DNA from 4 places in the Sphingobacterium zhuxiongii genome. Region 3 is predicted to be linked to each of the others. Evidence: riboswitches for the same ligand, from Rfam matches in the RefSeq annotation. Region 3 holds a riboswitch; each other region holds the start of a gene.
What was found. A riboswitch is a leader RNA that binds a small molecule or an ion and turns the genes downstream of it on or off. The one in region 3 is predicted to bind S-adenosylmethionine.
Positions count from the first base shown of each region.

Region 1: linked by a shared signal. The riboswitch ahead of metE (5-methyltetrahydropteroyltriglutamate--homocysteine S-methyltransferase) and the one ahead of GFH32_RS05750 (O-acetylhomoserine aminocarboxypropyltransferase/cysteine synthase family protein) in region 3 are both predicted to bind S-adenosylmethionine.
Region 2: linked by a shared signal. The riboswitch ahead of GFH32_RS11280 (5-oxoprolinase) and the one ahead of GFH32_RS05750 (O-acetylhomoserine aminocarboxypropyltransferase/cysteine synthase family protein) in region 3 are both predicted to bind S-adenosylmethionine.
Region 4: linked by a shared signal. The riboswitch ahead of GFH32_RS15950 (methylenetetrahydrofolate reductase) and the one ahead of GFH32_RS05750 (O-acetylhomoserine aminocarboxypropyltransferase/cysteine synthase family protein) in region 3 are both predicted to bind S-adenosylmethionine.

Region 1 is NZ_CP045652.1:3,637,700-3,642,427, forward strand. It holds gene GFH32_RS15435 (sensor histidine kinase) at 1-404, shown strand, start outside; gene GFH32_RS15440 (response regulator transcription factor) at 424-1,113, shown strand; SAM riboswitch class I at 1,408-1,507, shown strand; gene metE (5-methyltetrahydropteroyltriglutamate--homocysteine S-methyltransferase) at 1,576-3,885, shown strand; gene GFH32_RS15450 (APC family permease) at 3,953-4,728, opposite strand, start outside.
Region 2 is NZ_CP045652.1:2,628,105-2,632,832, forward strand. It holds gene rpoN (RNA polymerase factor sigma-54) at 1-1,038, shown strand, start outside; SAM-I-IV-variant riboswitch at 1,397-1,491, shown strand; gene GFH32_RS11280 (5-oxoprolinase) at 1,549-1,806, shown strand; gene GFH32_RS11285 (DUF2891 domain-containing protein) at 2,016-3,113, opposite strand; gene GFH32_RS11290 (DUF937 domain-containing protein) at 3,188-3,859, shown strand; gene GFH32_RS11295 (threonine aldolase family protein) at 3,943-4,728, shown strand, end outside.
Region 3 is NZ_CP045652.1:1,317,705-1,322,432, forward strand. It holds gene GFH32_RS05740 (LPXTG cell wall anchor domain-containing protein) at 1-80, opposite strand, end outside; gene GFH32_RS05745 (homoserine dehydrogenase) at 244-1,425, opposite strand; gene GFH32_RS05750 (O-acetylhomoserine aminocarboxypropyltransferase/cysteine synthase family protein) at 1,479-2,786, opposite strand; SAM riboswitch class I at 3,023-3,136, opposite strand; gene GFH32_RS05755 (hypothetical protein) at 3,315-3,749, opposite strand; gene dapA (4-hydroxy-tetrahydrodipicolinate synthase) at 3,861-4,728, opposite strand, start outside.
Region 4 is NZ_CP045652.1:3,757,874-3,762,601, forward strand. It holds gene GFH32_RS15945 (glycosyltransferase family 117 protein) at 1-584, opposite strand, end outside; gene GFH32_RS15950 (methylenetetrahydrofolate reductase) at 770-1,726, opposite strand; SAM riboswitch class I at 1,772-1,869, opposite strand; gene rimM (ribosome maturation factor RimM) at 1,950-2,477, opposite strand; gene GFH32_RS15960 (SusC/RagA family TonB-linked outer membrane protein) at 2,834-4,728, shown strand, end outside.

The DNA.
Region 1 (4,728 bases), 2.0 Mb from region 3:
GAATCTTAAACGTTCACCTGGATGCTACCAATGATTTGGTGATTGGAGATGAACTTCACCTATCAAACGTTATGTATAATTTGGTAGATAATGCAATTAAATATAGCCAAGAGAAGCCAGAAATAACATTCAAAACTTTTAATCGCGGCAAGAGTATCGTTATTTCTGTCGCCGATAAGGGAATTGGAATGACGAAAGACCAAGCGGAAAAGATATTTGATCAATTCTACCGTATCCCTACAGGGAATATTCACAATGTGAAAGGTTTTGGATTGGGTCTAAGCTATGTGAATGACATTATAAAACGCCTGAATGGAAAAATCACTGTAAAAAGTGAAAAAGACAAGGGCACGCAATTTGAAGTAACTTTACCATTAAAGCATTCCTCGAAAGAGGTTGCTTAATAAATAGCAAAGGAAATATATGAATCAAAAAATATTATTAGCGGAAGATGATCCAAATTTGGGCGATCTTTTAAAAGACTACCTTGAATTAAAAGGCAAATTTGATGTTGTATTGAGCAAAGATGGTCAAGAAGCGTTAGAAGCCTTTAGAAAGGATAATTTTGACTTATGCATCCTGGATGTTATGATGCCTAAAAAAGATGGTTTTTCTTTAGGAAAAGATATACGTAAGATTAATCAAACCATTCCCATAATTTATGCAACAGCAAAAGGAATGATGGAAGATAAGACACAAGCTTTCGAACTTGGAGGTGATGATTATATCACGAAACCTTTTCGCGTCGAGGAGCTTCTTTTGAGAATTAATGCACTTTTAAAACGTGCAGCAAAAGATAAAGAAGAAGAGCTTGCAGACAAATTTGAAATTGGCGATTACTTTTTCGACTATACCAGTCAAATCATTTCGTACAAAGGTCAACAACAAAAGCTTTCTACGAAAGAAGCCGAGTTATTGCGTCTTTTATGCCTAAAGAAAAACGACGTGCTAACACGCGAAGAAGCTTTAGTCAAAATTTGGCATGATGACAATTATTTCACAGGTCGTAGTATGGATGTATTCTTGAGCAAATTAAGAAAATACCTAAAAGAAGATCCAAATGTGGAAATTGTAAATGTTCATGGTAAGGGTTATAAGCTATTGGTCAGCTAATTCGACATTGATTATCGCGACAATGTGCATATTAGATTCACCTTTTGCTCAGTCGCAAGCTTTCTAGACAAAATGCTCTCTTAAGAGACCGACAGTATAAGAATAAGCAATCAGTTACAAATCTGATTGCTTATTCTATTTAATGATGAGCGCTTAAATTACTTCGATTGAAGACGTGGTGTTAGCCTCGTAAATACTCCTTGCTTTTTACCAAAAAATCGACATCCGCGAGCTAGTTGGTAATTACTAAATACTTTTTTTGTTTTTTCCATTTCTTCTCCATATCTTAGCCGTCGCTTATAGAGAAAGGCAGAGGGAATAGACCCGATGAAGCCTTAGCAACCTGTCTCTTGACAAGGTGCTAAATTCTACCTTTAAAAAGGAATGATAAGCCAAGCTCACTAGTCCTAAGTGGCCTTCTCTAGCAAAGTAAAATAGTATATTAAATTTATTCAATACTGTATGTTATTAACAAACAACTTAGGTTACCCGCGTGTGGGTGCATTCCGCGAGCTAAAGAAAGCTAACGAAGCTTACTGGGCGAAAAAAATTAGCGCGGAAGAATTATTGCAAGCTGGACTGAAAATCCGTGAAGGCAACTGGAAGACTCAAAAAGATGCAGGTATCGATTTGATCCCATCGAATGATTTTTCTTTTTATGATCAAGTACTAGACTTATCTTTAACAGTAGGCGCTATCCCTGCTCGTTACAATTCATTATTAAATAAAATCGATCGCCAATATAACTTAGATTTATATTTTGCAATGGCGCGTGGTTTCCAAGAAGGCGGCGTAGATGTTACTGCCATGGAAATGACAAAATGGTTTGATACTAACTATCACTATATTGTTCCTGAGTTTGTAAAAAACCAAGAATTTAAATTGACTTCAGAGAAGTTCTTAAGTGAATATAATGAAGCAAAAAAATTAGGCATTGAAACTAAACCAGTTTTCATTGGCCCAATCTCTTATTTATTATTAGGTAAAGAAAAAGAAAACGGATTTAATCGTATCGATCTAATCGACAACTTACTTCCGGTTTACGAAGAAATCCTATCTAAACTTGCTGATGCAGGTGCTCAATACGTTCAAATTGATGAGCCATTCTTGGCATTAGATATTGATGATGCGACTCGCGCTCTATACGGTAAAGTTTTCGAAAAACTTGCTGCTGCTGCGAAAGGCGTTAAATTAATCGTTGCAACTTACTTTGAAGCTTTACGTGACAACGAAGACACAGCAGTTAGTCTTCCTGTACATGCACTTCACCTTGACCTTGTTCGTGGTGAAAAACAGCTTGACACTATATTATCAAAAATCCCAGCTTCATTAACTTTATCATTAGGTATTGTTGAAGGTAGAAATATCTGGAAAAATGATTACGAAAACTCTTTATTAAAAATCAAACAAGCAGTAGATGCTTTAGGTAAAGACCGCGTATGGGTTGCTCCTTCTTCATCTTTATTGCACGTTCCTTTTGATTTAGATAATGAGCAAAATGAAGAATCTCTTCCTGCAGAAGTTAAAAATTGGTTGGCATTCGCTAAACAAAAATTAGCGGAAGTAAAAGACCTTGCTGTATTGGCAGAAGGCGAAGTTGACGCAGCGACACAAGATCGTTATGCATCAAACAAAGCAGCTGCTGAAAGCCGTCGTACATCTCCATTAATCCACAAACCAGAGGTTAAGGAACGCGTAAGTAATATTACAGATGACGATGCTAAGCGTACTTCAAATTTTGACGCACGTAAAGCTGCTCAACAAGCTAAATTTAACTTACCAGGTTTTGCGACTACAACAATTGGTTCATTCCCTCAAACAAAAGATGTTCGTAAGTGGAGAGCTGATTTGAAAAAAGGCGCTATCTCTCAAGAACAATACGATAAAGAGATTGCTGAAGAAACCGAGAGAACTATTCGTTTACAAGAAGAATTAGACATCGATGTATTAGTACATGGAGAATTCGAACGTAACGATATGGTTGAATATTTTGGTGAGCAATTAGCAGGATATGCATTTACGCAAAACGGATGGGTTCAATCATACGGTTCTCGTTGTGTTAAACCGCCAGTAATTTATGGAGATGTTTACCGTCCAGAAGACATGACTGTTCGTTGGTCTGCATATGCGCAATCATTAACAAATCGTCCTGTAAAAGGAATGTTAACGGGTCCAGTGACTATCTTACAATGGTCTTTCGTACGTAACGATCAACCACGTTCAACAACTACTTACCAAATTGCTTTAGCAATCTTAGACGAGGTTCAAGCATTGGAAAAAGCAGGTATCAAAATTATTCAAATTGATGAGCCAGCTATTCGTGAAGGATTACCATTGCGTAAAGCTGATCAACAATCATACTTAGATTGGGCAGTTCGTTCATTCCGTGTTTCTTCTTCAAATGTTGACGATGATACGCAGATCCACACACACATGTGTTACTCGGAATTCAACGATATTATCCAAGATATCGCAGCAATGGATGCTGACGTAATTACTATTGAAACTTCACGTTCTCAAATGGAATTATTAGATGCTTTCGCTGACTTCAAATATCCAAATGATATCGGTCCTGGTGTATATGACATCCACTCACCTCGCGTGCCTAGCACCGAAGAAATGGTAAACTTACTTCGTAAAGCGAAAGCAGTAGTTCCTGCTGAGCAATTATGGGTAAACCCTGACTGTGGTTTGAAAACACGTGCATGGCCAGAAACTAAAGCAGCTTTGGAATCAATGGTCGAAGCGGCTAAGATTTTAAGAGCTGAATAAGCTAAGCTTACAGTAATATAAAATATCAATAAAAAGGGTCTGCATTTAATATGCAGACCCTTTTTGTTTAGCTTATATGGTTATCCTTGCTCTCTTTCCTTTTACCTAAATAATAAATTGGGATACCTATTAGGATTAGAATAAATCCTGGCCAGGTATAATTAGGCTTAAATAAAATTAAGAGGACACAGAACACCGTACCTATCAGTAGATATATTAACGGCGTTACAGGATAAAGAAAGGTCTTATAACTACGCTCTAATTCTGGTTTTTTCCAGCGTAGATAAATGACTCCAAACACCGTAATCATGTAGAATATGACAATGACGAAAGAGACCATATCCAATAAGTTCCCATATTGTCCACTTAGACAAAGTAAGGATGCCCAGATTCCCTGTAACCATAAGGATCGTTCAGGAACATCATATTTGTTATTCGCAATTGCCTGTTTTAGAAACAAACCATCCTTCGCCATCGTTTGAAAAACGCGAGCGCCAGAAAGTACAATTCCATTTACACAACCGAAGGTAGATATCATCACTAAGATCGCCATAGCGATCGTTCCAGTGTTTCCAAGAAGTTTCTCTGCGGCAGCAACCGCAACACGATCATTAGCAGCAAAAGCAATCTCATCACGGCTTAACGCGGAAAGGTAAACATAGTTGATTAGCAAGTACAACAACATCACTAAAGTCGTCCCTATTACCATTGAACGAACGACATTGCGTTTCGGATCTTTCATCTCACCAGCAACAAAGGTCACGTTTTCCCAAGCGACACTACTAAAGATAGAGCCTACCATTGCCGCCGCTATCGCACCTAAGAGAGCCGTTCCCGATATAC
Region 2 (4,728 bases), 1.3 Mb from region 3:
ATCGGTAGTCTAGACGACGATGGTTATCTTCGACGCCCTATCCCCTCACTAATCGATGATTTAGCCTTCTCTCAAAATATTATTGTAGAAGAGAAAGACGTCGAAGAGATGCTTAAGGTTATCCAAGAATTCGACCCCGCAGGTATTGGTGCGCGGAGCCTGCAAGAATGCTTAGCGATACAGCTTCGCAAAAAAGATCAGGAAAACTCCACGATTCAAAAGGCAATGCAAGTTGTCGAAAACTACTTGGATGAGTTTACCAAAAAGCACTACGATAAAATTGAAAAACAACTGGGCGTTAATTCGGAAGAATTGAAGGATATTGTCAATGAAATATTGAAACTAAATCCTAAGCCTGGAGATTCTGGCGCTGTTGCTGGAAAACAACTGCATATTATTCCCGATTTTCATATTAGTAACAACGACGGCGTACTCCATTTAACCTTAAATGGTAGAAATGCACCCGAACTTCGCGTATCTCGCTCCTACCAAGAAATGTTTGAGCACTATGAAAAAGCAGAGAAAAACGACAAAAAAATGCGTGAGGCTGTACAATTTGTAAAACAGAAATTAGACTCCGCAAAGTGGTTTATCGATGCCATCAAACAAAGACAACAGACTTTGTTGAAAACGATGAACGCCATTATGGAATACCAATACGAGTATTTCTTAACTGGTGACGACCGTATGCTTAAGCCTATGATTCTAAAAGACATAGCTGACCGTATTGAAATGGATATATCAACTGTTTCCCGTGTCGCAAACTCCAAATATGTACAAACAGAGTTCGGTACTTTTCTTTTAAAATCGTTCTTCTCCGAAGCTATTCAAACTGAATCAGGCGAAGAAGTATCAAACAAAGAAGTCAAGAAAATTCTTGAAGAATGTATCGCGAACGAAGACAAAAGAAAACCTCTTGCCGACGAAAAATTAACCGATATTCTAAAAGAAAAAGGATATTCAATCGCTAGACGTACCGTAGCAAAATACCGCGAAGCAATGAATATACCGGTAGCAAGGTTGAGAAAAGAACTGTAGAGAATTTAGTAGGTAGTATTTAGTAGTTAGTAGTTAGAGCTTTGAAAGACGTTCTAAAGCCTATTAGGTTGACGATTACGAGAGTAGACTACCAGATTCTGATGGTATATTGGTATATACTAATGTTTTTTACTTATTCTTTTCAAGCACCTAAGTCTAATTTTATCTCCAAAATTTATCTACTTCTTAGCATAAATTTACTTGTCTAATTTTTATTTCCATCAAACACATCCCCTATTGCAATCACTTTCATTTTTTTTAACACGCTTATTCATAATGTTTTAACATAAAAACAGAATTGATCTCAGCAAAAAAATGAAATAAAATTTGGAAATAAAAAATAAAATCTACTAACTTTGTAGAGTATTCAGAATTGCGATAGCAATACCAACCGAGTGAAGACACCGCGGTGGTAAAACAATACGGGTATTATGCCAAAATAAACGCGATACGCCTTTATTTCACCCTTTCTGAATGCAATTATGGTTCAACATTTTAAATCTTAATTGTATGTCAAACACAAAATCATTACAACAACATTTAGCCGAGCAGTTTCATCACTACTCTACACAAGAACTTGTCGTTCTAAACAATGACATTGTCGAATCGTATTGGGGACAAAGTAAATCTGCTTTCCGATCAGCTTTATTATCCGCACTATCTAGACGCGGGATAGACCTCTCCGCAATTATTTCCAAAGAAGACGGGATTACCCTTATTCAGCGAGTTGCTGTAAAATTGGAGGAAAATAGGTTAATTGTGGTCTAGATGTTAGACATTAGATTTTAGACATTAGATGTTAGATATAAGACGTTAAATATTAGAGTCCAGGTTGAAAAATTTGAAAAATGCTATAACTATTCGGCCAACATCATGGTTGTCGCAATTCTGCTTTATCGCTGGATTCTCAAAACTTTAAAGTCTAATATCTAAAATCTAATGTCTTATCTAATATCTAATGTCTAATATCTAACACTTCACTCCCCTTCACTCAAAGCGTATAAAGCGAAGGTTCCTAACCAATGGGAACCCATATAGTCATCTTTAGCAGATATATTGCCAATGGAATACGCGATATGTTTCTCTGCGAGGAGACGTAATTGTTGGAGTTCGGGAACCTGTTTTGCAATTCCATAAAAGCATGCTGCACGGCTGTAATTTAAACCATCGAGATGTATAAGCTTTCCATCCGTTCTATCTTTCACAGCTGCAGGCTCCAGCTTGAAGTTTTTATCGAATAAAACAGGCATAAAGGTTTCTAACCAAGCATTATACTCTTGCTTGTCCATGAGTTTACTCATTAAGAATGCCTCCTCCAAGCAAGGGGATAAGAAATCATTACCACTAGGTTCATAGGCAAGATTACAATTTATATCCTGCTTAAAATATCGAAGGCCATGCTCTTTAATTGCCGCTTCGAAGGACTTATCCCCCACTGTTCTCGCATAATCGAGCGAAAGTGAAAGACCAAATGCTGTGTTATCATGCTGTCCTGTCCGAATAGGATAAAGCTGCTTAGGAAGATATACTTTAAAACGAGTCACAAGAAGATCTACCAAAGGCTGTAATGCAGCTTGCCAACGCTTTGCATCGGGATCATTCCATGTGTACAATTCTTCTTGCAATTTAAATAACCATGCCCATCCATAAGTTCGCTCGAAGGCTAAATTATGTTCATTCTCGAAAAAAGCCTTTTCAATCGCAACATTTTCCGGAGTGATATGTGTATTTAAAACTTGACGGACTTCCCCATTTGCATCAAGCTCAGGAAATTGCTTCATTAACTTGACGATAGACCAATAACCATGCATTGAAGAATGCCAATCGTAGCAACCATAGAACACAGGACGTAAGGCCTTGGGTGTTTTTAGATCGGCAGCGGACCCAATCGTTTGCCCCAATTTGTTTGGATATTCAACCTGTAAACAGTGTGTTGGTAACGCAAAAATATCCTTGGCTAAAGTAGCGGTAAGGTGAGTTTGTTCGGTCTCAATTTCCTCTTTCTGTTCGCTTTTCGGTTGACATGAAATAAACAATCCAGTCAACAAGAGTGACCCTATAAGTGATTTAAGCATCCGTTTTTAATTTGGCTTTATATTTGAGTTATCAGCAGTAAATTTATAATAATTATAACAAAATAAACCAAAAGATGAATATTACAGATTTAATTTCCGGCGGTGTTGGATCACAAGCCATCAATAGCATTTCAGAAAAATTAGGCGTAGACAAGGATAAAGCTCAATATGTTGTTGCTGCTGCCGTTCCATTGATGATGTCTGCATTGAATTACAACGCGAGCAAAAGCCCTGAGCAAGCGAGTGGCATCCAAAATGCGATCGACAGCAAACATAATGGTAGTATTTTCGACAATCTTGGCGCTTTGTTTAATCAAGGTCCTACCGAAGATGAGGATAAAATCGTAAACCATATGTTTGGTAGAAATACAGACAACGTTAAAGAAACATTATCCGCAAAAACAGGTCTTGACGTCAAAAAAATTGCCGGTATCTTGGCTTTGGTAGCTCCTTTAGTAATGGGATACTTAGGTAAGAAAAAACAAGAAGGTGCTGGACAATCAGAATCCTCAGGCGGAATTGGCGATTTAATTGGTAGTGTCCTTGGTGGTGCTGGCGGCGCAGCTTCGGCTGGCGGTTTAGGTGGCATCTTAGGGAACATCCTCGGCGGATCAAACGACAATGCAGCGCAACCTAGCGCAGGTGGCGGCTTAGGAGACCTTGTAGGCGATTTCTTCAATCAAGATAAAGACAAAGAGTCTAAGGGCGGTATCTTAGACGCTCTAACAGGCATGTTTGGTAAATAAAATTAAGAAGCAATATTTCAAAATAGAAGCCGTAGTGTATGCTACGGCTTTTTTATTTAGTCCCCCTTCGTATATTTGAGTCAATGAAAGAGAAAATAAGCTTCAAAAACGATTATTCAGAAGGTGCACACCCAAGAATCTTAGAGCTATTGGCGCAAACCAATCTGCAACAAGAGCCCGGTTACGGTTATGACAGTCTTAGCGAACAAGCAAAGGCGGCTATTCTTCGATTTTTAAACGATCAGGAAACACCCATCTACTTTGTGGCTGGCGGAACCCAAGCCAATCTTCTTGTGATTAGCCATCTCTTAAAACCGTATGAATCGATCATTGCGGCAGAAAGTGGACACATCCATGTGCATGAAACTGGCGCGATCGAAGCAACAGGACATAAGATAAACACAGTACCACAAAGCAATGGTAAACTAACGCCTGACAATATTCTGAAGGTTATTTCACTCCATACCGATGAGCATATGGTGAAACCTGCTATGCTCTATATATCGCAAACCACAGAACTAGGAAGCATTTATAGCAAAGAAGAGCTACAAGAACTTTCAGACCTCTGCAAGGAGCATAATTTGAAACTATTTATTGATGGCGCGCGAATGGCTGCTGCATTGAGTAGCGACCAACATCAATTGAGATTAAACGATATCGCGCAATATGCGGACGTGTTCTATATCGGCGTAACCAAAAACGCAGGCTTACTCGGAGAAGCTATTGTATTTCCAAACGCCCAACTTGCCGAAGGATTCTCCTATTCATTAAAGCAAAAAGGCGCATTAATGGCTAAAGGAAGAATCTTAGGAGCACAATTTCTAGCCTTATTTGAAGATGACTTATACTTTGAATTAGGGAAACATGCA
Region 3 (4,728 bases):
TGGACTTGCGAAGTACTATCTTGCGCGAAAGCGCTGATTGCCGCCACATTCATCAATGCCAAGACATTCCATTTTCTCATAATACTCAGAATTTAAAGTTTATTTTTAAATATAGTAAATATATTAAGCAAAAACCATGTCATTTATTTTTCTAAAATAAAATTATTTTTAAGGATGGAGAGAATTGGTAGGTAATTACGAAAAAAAAGCGCAATAATTATTGCGCTTTTCTTCTTTTCAATTTTAGATTATTTCGGCTATGAAATTTCCTTGCTGATGAATGATCGATCTTTTATCAATTATCTCTTGGATGTTTATCGTACCAATCACATATTTGTGATTTTCACTGTAGAAACGCTCGGAGATATTGATGAAATTAATATTTTCTAAGATATCTTCCTCTTCATATCTGAAATATGCAGTAATTGTATAGTCTTTCGTGTATTTTACACGCTCGGCATCTAAATGTTTTTTGTATTCATAACGATAATCATATCGTAATGCCGTAATATCAGATAATACTGCTGATCCTGTCGGGTGTCCTCCAGCGCCTTTACCTAAGAAAAATTGTTCATCGGCAAATGCCGCTTTTACTAACACTCCATTGTATTCATTCTCAACATTAAAGAGGATATTAGACTTTTTAATGAATTTCGGAAGAACATATAGAACCACTTGTTTATTGTCAATTTCTTTGGCTAATGGAATCAACTTGATCTTATAGTCTTTCTCGCGAGCATAGCGTATATCAGCGTCTCCTAGCGTATCAATTCCTAGATTCAAGATCTCTTCTGGATTAATGTATAATCCATAAGCATGAGAAGCAACAATAGCTAATTTGAATTTCGGGTCAAAACCGCCAACATCTAATGTTGGGTCGGTTTCTGCGAATCCTAAATCTTGCGCTTTTTTTAGTGCAACATCATAACTCTGACCTTCATTGAATATTTTCGATAGAATATAGTTTGAAGACCCATTGAAAATACCACTTACAGAATGCAATAGTTCATTGTCATAGTACTCTTCTAAATTACGAATGATTGGAATACTTCCGCAGACAGCACCTTCATATAGCAAAGAAGTGCCGTGTTGATGTTGAATCTCAACAAGTTCTTCTAAATGCGTCGCAATCATTTTCTTGTTTGCTGATACGACATTTTTGCCAGTAGATAGGGCGCGTTTCGTTATTTCAAATGCTGCATCAGCATCATCAATTAGCTCAACTACCGTATTAATTTCAGGATCATCTAATATGACATTCGCATCCGTGGTAAATAGTTCAGCTGGGAGACTTCTTTTCTTATCTGCATTTTTGATTACAAACTTCTTAATCTCTAGATTTAAATCCTTCGTTTTGATGATATCGTATAATCCTTGGCCGACTACGCCGAATCCAAACATCCCGATAACCAGTTTTTTACTCATGGTATACTTTTAGTGTGCTCTTTTCTTTTTTTATATTCTACTAATCGTTCAAACTATTTGATTTTCTCAAATGCTTGTTCTAGATCTGCTTTGATATCCTCGATGTGTTCAATACCAACTGACAATCTTAATTGTCCTGGTGCTACCCCTGCTTTTAATTGATCTTCAGCACTCAATTGTTGATGGGTTGTTGCTGCTGGATGAATAATTAGCGTTTTCGCATCTCCAACATTCGCAAGGTGACTAATTAATTGAAGAGAGTCAATAAATTCATTTGCTTTTTCAACTCCGCCTTTTACCGTGAACGATAGCACTGCTCCATAACCATTCTTCAAATACTTTTGTGCATTTTGATGATAAGGATGATTCTTTAATCCTGGGTAGCTTACTTTCTCAACTTGAGGATGAGCATCTAACCATTGTGCAATTTCTAACGTATTGTCAACATGTCGTTGAACACGAAGTGATAATGTTTCCAAACCCTGTACTAATAAGAACGAGTTGAAAGGTGATAGGGCAGGGCCAAAGTCTCTTAATCCTTCAACACGTGCTCTAATTGCAAATTGAATATTTCCAAAAGGTCCGTTTTCACCGAATACGTCAGCAAATACAAGTCCATGATATCCTTCAGAAGGTTCAGAGAATTGCTTGAACTTACCATTCCCCCAGTTGTAGTTACCACCATCGATGATGACACCACCAATACTAGTTCCATGACCGCCAATCCATTTGGTTGCTGATTCAACAACGACATTAGCACCATGTTCTAAAGGTTTAAATAAATAACCACCAGCACCGAATGTGTTATCAACGATTAAAGGCAAATCATGTTTTTTAGCTACAGCCGAGATGCGTTCGAAATCAGGGATGTTATAGCTCGGGTTTCCGATTGTCTCTACGTAAATAGCTTTTGTTTTATCATCGATTAATGCTTCGATATTGTCTGCGTCTGTATCTGCTGCAAAACGAGCTTCGATACCTAATCGTTTGAAAGATACTTTGAATTGGTTATAAGTACCGCCGTAAAGATTTGCACCAGAAACAAAGTTGTCGCCTGCTTCCAAGATATTCGTTAGTGCGATAAATTGAGCTGCCTGTCCCGATGCAACTGCAACTGCTGCAACACCTCCCTCTAAAGCTGCAATGCGTTTTTCAAACACATCGGTTGTAGGGTTCATGATGCGGGTATAGATATTTCCGAATTGTTTTAATGCGAATAAATTAGCTCCATGTTCTGCATTGTTGAAAACATATGAGGAAGTTTGATAGATTGGTACGGCCCTAGATCCTGTAGTTGGGTCAACTTCTTGTCCTGCATGTACCTGTAATGTTTCAAATTTTAAGTTTTTAATATCAGCCATTGTTGTAGATTTTTAAAATGATAAATAATGAATTGTTTTCTTTTTTGTGTTGCTTTTGGTCGTCTTGTAAAGGTATGTAGATTCCACAACGGTAGAACCCAGTTAGATACCGACGACTATCGCATTCGTGAACAGGTGTTCACGACGAAAAAGAAAGTATTGGAGCACTTGCTAGTCGGTTTTCCGCTAGAATATCCAATTAAAGAATTTGAAATAGTTGAAGTCATAGTCTATGTCATTTATATGCTCCGCAGCTTAATTGCTTTGGACAGGAATTGGCACCTTTTCAATCGCTATTGAAGGTTGCCAGTGGGTCTTTGAGCCAGTCTCTCGCCACTTCTTTATAAATCAAGACCAATCGATTGGAAGGGTTTTGATTAGGTACCGATTGCTCGGCACTGCGCAAATATACATTGCCAAATTCAATTTTGCAATGTTTTTTTAATAAACGAGCTTCCGAACTCGATAAATCTTGAAATTATCGAAAGCGGAAGCTCGTAAAAATATAATATTAGTAAATGCGAAGGCTTAGTAAGATCCAGCCTTTATATCACGCATCTGTATAATTTGATCGACGATGTAAACGGTATTACCACGCCATGGTAAAGCTCCTTTATATTCTTTGTAATGCAAATCAAAAACTTTACCGCTATTCACTTCGAGGATTCGGTAAATAGAGTCGTTTTCTATAGAGAACTCAAACTGATTACTCGTTAACCCTGTTCCTGCCTTGCTCGTACCAAAGCCCTCTTGAATCAGTTTACCCTCATAGGTTTTAAATAGATTTCCTTTCTTTACAGCATAATTCAGGACTCCAGATTTGACTCCTTCACCAAATACAAAATAGTATTTCCAATAAATCAGACCGCCGCCTAACAAGACTAGAATTAAAAGCGTCCAACTGATAAACTTACGAATTGCCGATCCACCTTTTTTAGGGACTTGGTTTGTTGTGGTTTCCATGTTAAGATTATTTTGTCAGCAAACCACAAAAAAGATACCTAAAATATAGAAGTTTATGGTAATCAGTTTCAATAGTAGCTATATGTCCGCAAATAAAATTGAAAATGTAAGCTAAGCTAGCTTCTTCATTTCCTGTTCGATGCCCTCTTGCGTCTGTTTTCCAACTGGTACTAAAGGTAAACGAACGGTATCAACACCAAAGCCTTTTTGTTTTAAAATATATTTTACTCCAGCTGGGTTTCCTTCGATAAAACACAGGTCGGTAATACGCAATAAATCAGAATGGATAATTCTTGCTTGTTCGTAATTTCCTTCAAGGCATAGATGCGTAAGCGCTGAAACCTTATTTGGGTAAGCGTTTCCTACAACTGATATAACGCCAACAGCGCCTAAAGCGATCATTGGTAAAGTTGCCGGATCGTCTCCGGAAATCAGCATAAACTCTTTCGGTTTGTCGCGCAGTATTTCGCTAAATTGTGCAAAACTACCTGATGCTTCTTTTATAGCGATAATGTTGTTAAAATCATTAGCTAATCGAAGTGTAGTTGCGGATGTCATATTGCTGCCGGTACGGCCGGGAACATTATACAATATAATTGGAAGGGGAGAGGCTTCTGAAATAACCTTGTAATGTTGGTATATACCCTCTTGCGTTGGCTTGTTATAGTATGGAGAAACTGATAGTATCGCAATATAATCCAAGACATCGAAATTTCGAGTTAATTCGGCAATTTCCATGGTATTATTGCCTCCAATACCAGCGACTAAAGGGATACGTTTATTGACGTGCTTCGAAGTAAATGCCCAAACCTGCTTTCGTTCCTCATTAGACAACGTAGCGGTTTCGCCCGTTGTTCCCAATGAAACAATGTAATCAATTCCCCCTTGGATTTGGTAGTCTATTAGTCTACCTAGGGTCTCATAATCCACAGATCCGTCTGCATTAAAAGGGGTAACTATCGCTACTCCTGCTCCTTGA
Region 4 (4,728 bases), 1.9 Mb from region 3:
AATAGATTTAATAAATGTACACCAATAGACAGGCCCATAACATAAGCAATTAATATTAACCACTTATTGCTATCTGCTTGATCAGCCCTTGCGTCCCATTTAAGCGCCAACCAGAAAACCACCGCTGTACACAAGGATGACATTGAATAAACTTCCGATTCAATTGCTGAATACCAAAATGAATCTGTAAAGCTATATGCTAATGCCCCCACAATACCAGCTCCAAACACTTGATACAGTTTCGACGAAGTCCATTCTGATTTATTTAATACTAACTTCTTTGCAATAGCTGTAATTGTCCAGAACAGGAATACGATTGTTAATCCGCTACAAATTGCTGATCCTATATTCATCCAATAGGCAATTTTCGAAACATCGCCCATTGCCAAGTTCGAGAACACATTTTGAAGCATTAAAAATAGAGGAGCACCAGGTTGGTGAACAACTTCTAATTTGTACGCAGAAGCGATAAATTCTCCGTTATCCCACCAGCTGCTTGACCTTTCGACAGACATGATATAGATCAAAGTCGCAAGTATTCCACAGCTCCAACCAAGTAGATTGTTTAATTTATTATAATTCATAGCTAGTACAGGTTAGTATTAAAGAAATAAAGATAAATCGAAATTAAGTATCAATGGCTTCCTTAACAAAATTTAACAAGTACCAGTACAGCAGTCATTATAATTGGAATACTACTATGAAAAACAAAAAGAGAACCTCTGCTATAGGGTTCTCTTTTTGTTAAATCTTATATTTAGAAATTGCTCTACACGAGCTTTTCAACTATTTTCTTGGTAGGTCCAGGGTTACTCATTGTATAGAAGTGAAGAACTGGCGCTCCAAATTCAATAAGTTCTTTACACTGTTGAACCAACCACTCCTCACCCACTTGACGTACATCGGCATTGGTTTTACAAGCGTCTACAGCCTCGCTAAGCTCCTCAGGGATATCTAGGTGAAAGATACGAGGTAGCGTGATCAGCTGATTCTTTGTTGTTAGTGGTTTTAAGCCTGGGATAATAGGAACATTGATTCCATGCTCTCTACATTTGGTTACAAATTCTTTGTATTTATTAACGTTGAAAAACATCTGAGTTACAATAAACTCAGCCCCCATTTCTACTTTCTTTTTCAACCATTTGAAATCAGTATTGAAATTTGGCGCTTCAAAATGCTTTTCTGGATATCCCGCTACGCCGATACAAAAATCAGTTTTTTCAGAGAATTCAATATCTTCATGCAAGTAACGTCCATTATTCATATCGACAACCTGCTCCAATAAATCAGTTGCGTAAGCATGCCCACCAACTGTTGGAATAAAGTCTGAATCTCCCTTTCTAGCATCTCCACGTAATACTAACACATTATCTATACCCAAAAAGTTTAGATCTATCAAAGCATTCTCAGTCTCTTCTTTGGTAAATCCACCACAAATTAAGTGCGGAACCGCATCGACTTTATACTTACTCATGATAGCTGCACAAATAGCAACAGTTCCGGGACGCTTACGATAAGCTACGCGTTCCAACAAACCGCTAGAATGCTGCTTATAAAGGTAATCTTCACGATGGTATGTAACATCAATAAATGGAGGTTTGAATTCCATTAGTTCATCCATCGTCTTGAATATACTTTGAATCCCCTGGCCTTTTGCTGGCGGCAATAATTCGAATGAATATAGGGGCTTTCCCTTGGCGTTCTTAATGTGCTCTACGATTTTCATAAAATATTGTTAGGCTTAGAGAAAACACAGCGATATCTGAGTTTCAACTTATCTTTCCCATTGGGGTAGAATTTAGCACCTTGTCAAGGGACAGGTTGCTAAGGCTTCAGCGGGTCTAGTCCCTCTGCCTTTCTCTATAAGCGAGGGCTAATATCGCTAATAGAAGCAAGAACTCAAAATGAAAACCATAAAATAAAAATGAATACGGTAGAAAAGATGTCTTTTACTGCTCGAAATACATATCTATCAGTCCTTCAGGAAGTCGAAGTACAACGACTTGTTCTTCAGGATCAATGCCGACAATAAACTTTTCGTTCAATGGGAACATCACCTCTGTTCCATCCATATCCACTGTTGCAATAAATTGCTGTGGCATTTCTTGAACCTGTGTGATTTCGCCCAACTCTCCTTCTTCTTCCTCTACCGCAAGATAACCGACAAGATCGGTATATCTAAAATCGTCAGGATCACGTTCAGGCTTTTGTGCTAATGGGAGATACATTTTCTTACGCACCAATACTTGCGCTTTATCAATATGATCGATGTCTTCAAATGTAGCATAGGCTGTACTGTTGTTGTGCATCTTTATCTGATCGACAAAATACGGCACAAGTTTCTTATTCACCTCCAAAAAAAGCACATCAAAATCGAGTTCCATGTAGTCTTCAAATTCGAAGAACAATTGTACTTCACCTTTCAAACCGCGGGTTTTACTAACGTAGCCAATATAGAAGCTTTGATCGATTGTCATATGATAAATTTGAATGCAAAAGTACACAAATAATTGAGAAAATAAGTCGCAATGAGCGGTCTTAGACTCCCGTATCAATTTAACAATTAGGAAAATTGAAGATAGGATAAATATTAAAAAATCTTTCCACTATAAGCTGCTGACCTATAGTTGTTGAGCAAACTTATTATGCAATAATATTTAAAGAAAACACTAAAAAAGGCATTTACATGGAGTTGCATATGCAATCGGTTGCATAAAAATGCGCAAACGTTTGAGTTAGAAAAAGGTCGAGTATTGTATTTACAAAAAGTTAATATTGTCGTAACAAGACTAAATTGTGGTAGCCAAAACTACTCATACTAAACACAACAATTATGTGCAAAAAAAGATTTAAAAGAGCCTTTCTTGCCAGTACATTTTATCCAATCACATCGGTACTGACATTAGCTCTACTTACTCCAGATGCTGTTTTAGCGTCAAACCTCAAGGAGTCAAGTTCAATTCATGCTGTTGCTTTTCAGGAAGTAATTTCCGGAACAATCAAAGGTGCCTCAGGACCTTTAAGTGCTGTAACAATTAGCGTCAAAGAAGATCCTAAGACCGTCTCTTCTACTGATGAGAATGGTGCGTTCTCAATCAACGCTAAAGTAGGTCAAACCTTGGTAATCTCTGCAGTAGGTTATGAAAAGGTAGAACGTAAAATCGAGTCAAACAACATGAGCATCGACTTAGAAGAGTCGGTCAATTCATTAGATGAAGTTGTTGTTGTAGGGTACGGTATTCAACAGAAAAAAGAAAGTTTAACGGGTGCATTACAAAATGTTAGTGGACAAAAACTTAGAGATGTAACAACACCATCGGTTGAAAACATGTTAAATGGTAAGGCAGCCGGTGTATATGTTGCTCCAGGAACAGGACGTCCTGGTACGCGTGGCGCCGTTGTTATCCGTGGACAAGCATCTGTTAATGGTGTTACAAGTCCGTTATGGGTTATTGATGGGGTTATCGTTGGTTATTCGCCGGGCGACTTGAATCCAGATGATATCTCCAACTTAACCGTATTAAAAGATGCTGCATCAACATCCATCTATGGTTCTCAAGGTGCCAACGGTGTTGTTGTCGTAACTACAAAAGCGCCAAGAGCACAAAAAATGCAGCTTAGCTATTCGACAAAGCTTGGTTTCAACCAATTGACGAATGGTAATCTTGAAATGATGAATGGTAGCGAGCTATATGATTACTTCGCTTCATTTCAAAATGCAAGTGATATCAAATTTCCTAGATGGAATGAAGATTTAAGAAATTCAAACTTCGATTGGTGGGATGTTGCAGTTCGCAATGGTTTCACTCAAAACCACAATGTTTCATTACAAGGTGGTAACGAGACATTGCAATCCTATTTATCATTAGGGTACTATAATGAGCTTGGAGCTGTTAAAGGATTCAGCTATGACCGCTATAATGTACGTTTAAATACAGTTTACAAACCATTCGAATGGTTAAGTATTAAACCTTCAATCGTTGGAGCGCTAAGAGGTACTGACGATAGACAATATAGCACAGGTGCTATGGTTACCAACCTTCCTTGGGATAGCCCTTACGATGCAGAAGGGAAATTAGTACCACATCGCTACAGTGGATGGGTAAATAATGCGAGTACAAACTATCTTTATGACTTGCAATGGAACCATTCGGATACTAAAAATTACGAGCTACAAGGTAATTTTGACTTCGATGTAAGACTAACCGACTGGTTGACATTTTCATCTGTCAATAGCTACCGTACGAACCTTTACTCATCAGCAGGATATACAGACCCTCGCTCGAACGCAGGAGAAAGTGTTTTAGGACGTATTGCTGAGTATCGATTAGATAACACACGTCGTTATACCAACCAATTATTGAGATTTAACAAAACATGGGACAAGCATTCCTTGAACGGTATTGTGGCTTATGAATTCAATGATTTCAATGAAAAAATAATTGATATATACGGAACAGGCTTCTTACCTGGCTTCGAAGTATTGGACGTTGTTGCAAGACCAGAACGCACAAAAGGTTCAATTACAGAGTGGGCTACACAATCCTACCTTTCAAATGTTAACTATGCATATGACAACCGATATTTAGCGCAAGCATCTTTCCGTAGAGATGGTGCTTCAAACTTCGGTTCAGATGTTAAATATGGTAATTTCTTCTCTATCAGTGGTGCATGGAATATCCACAATGAGAGTTGGTTTGATGTAGAGAAAATCAATAGTTTAAAACT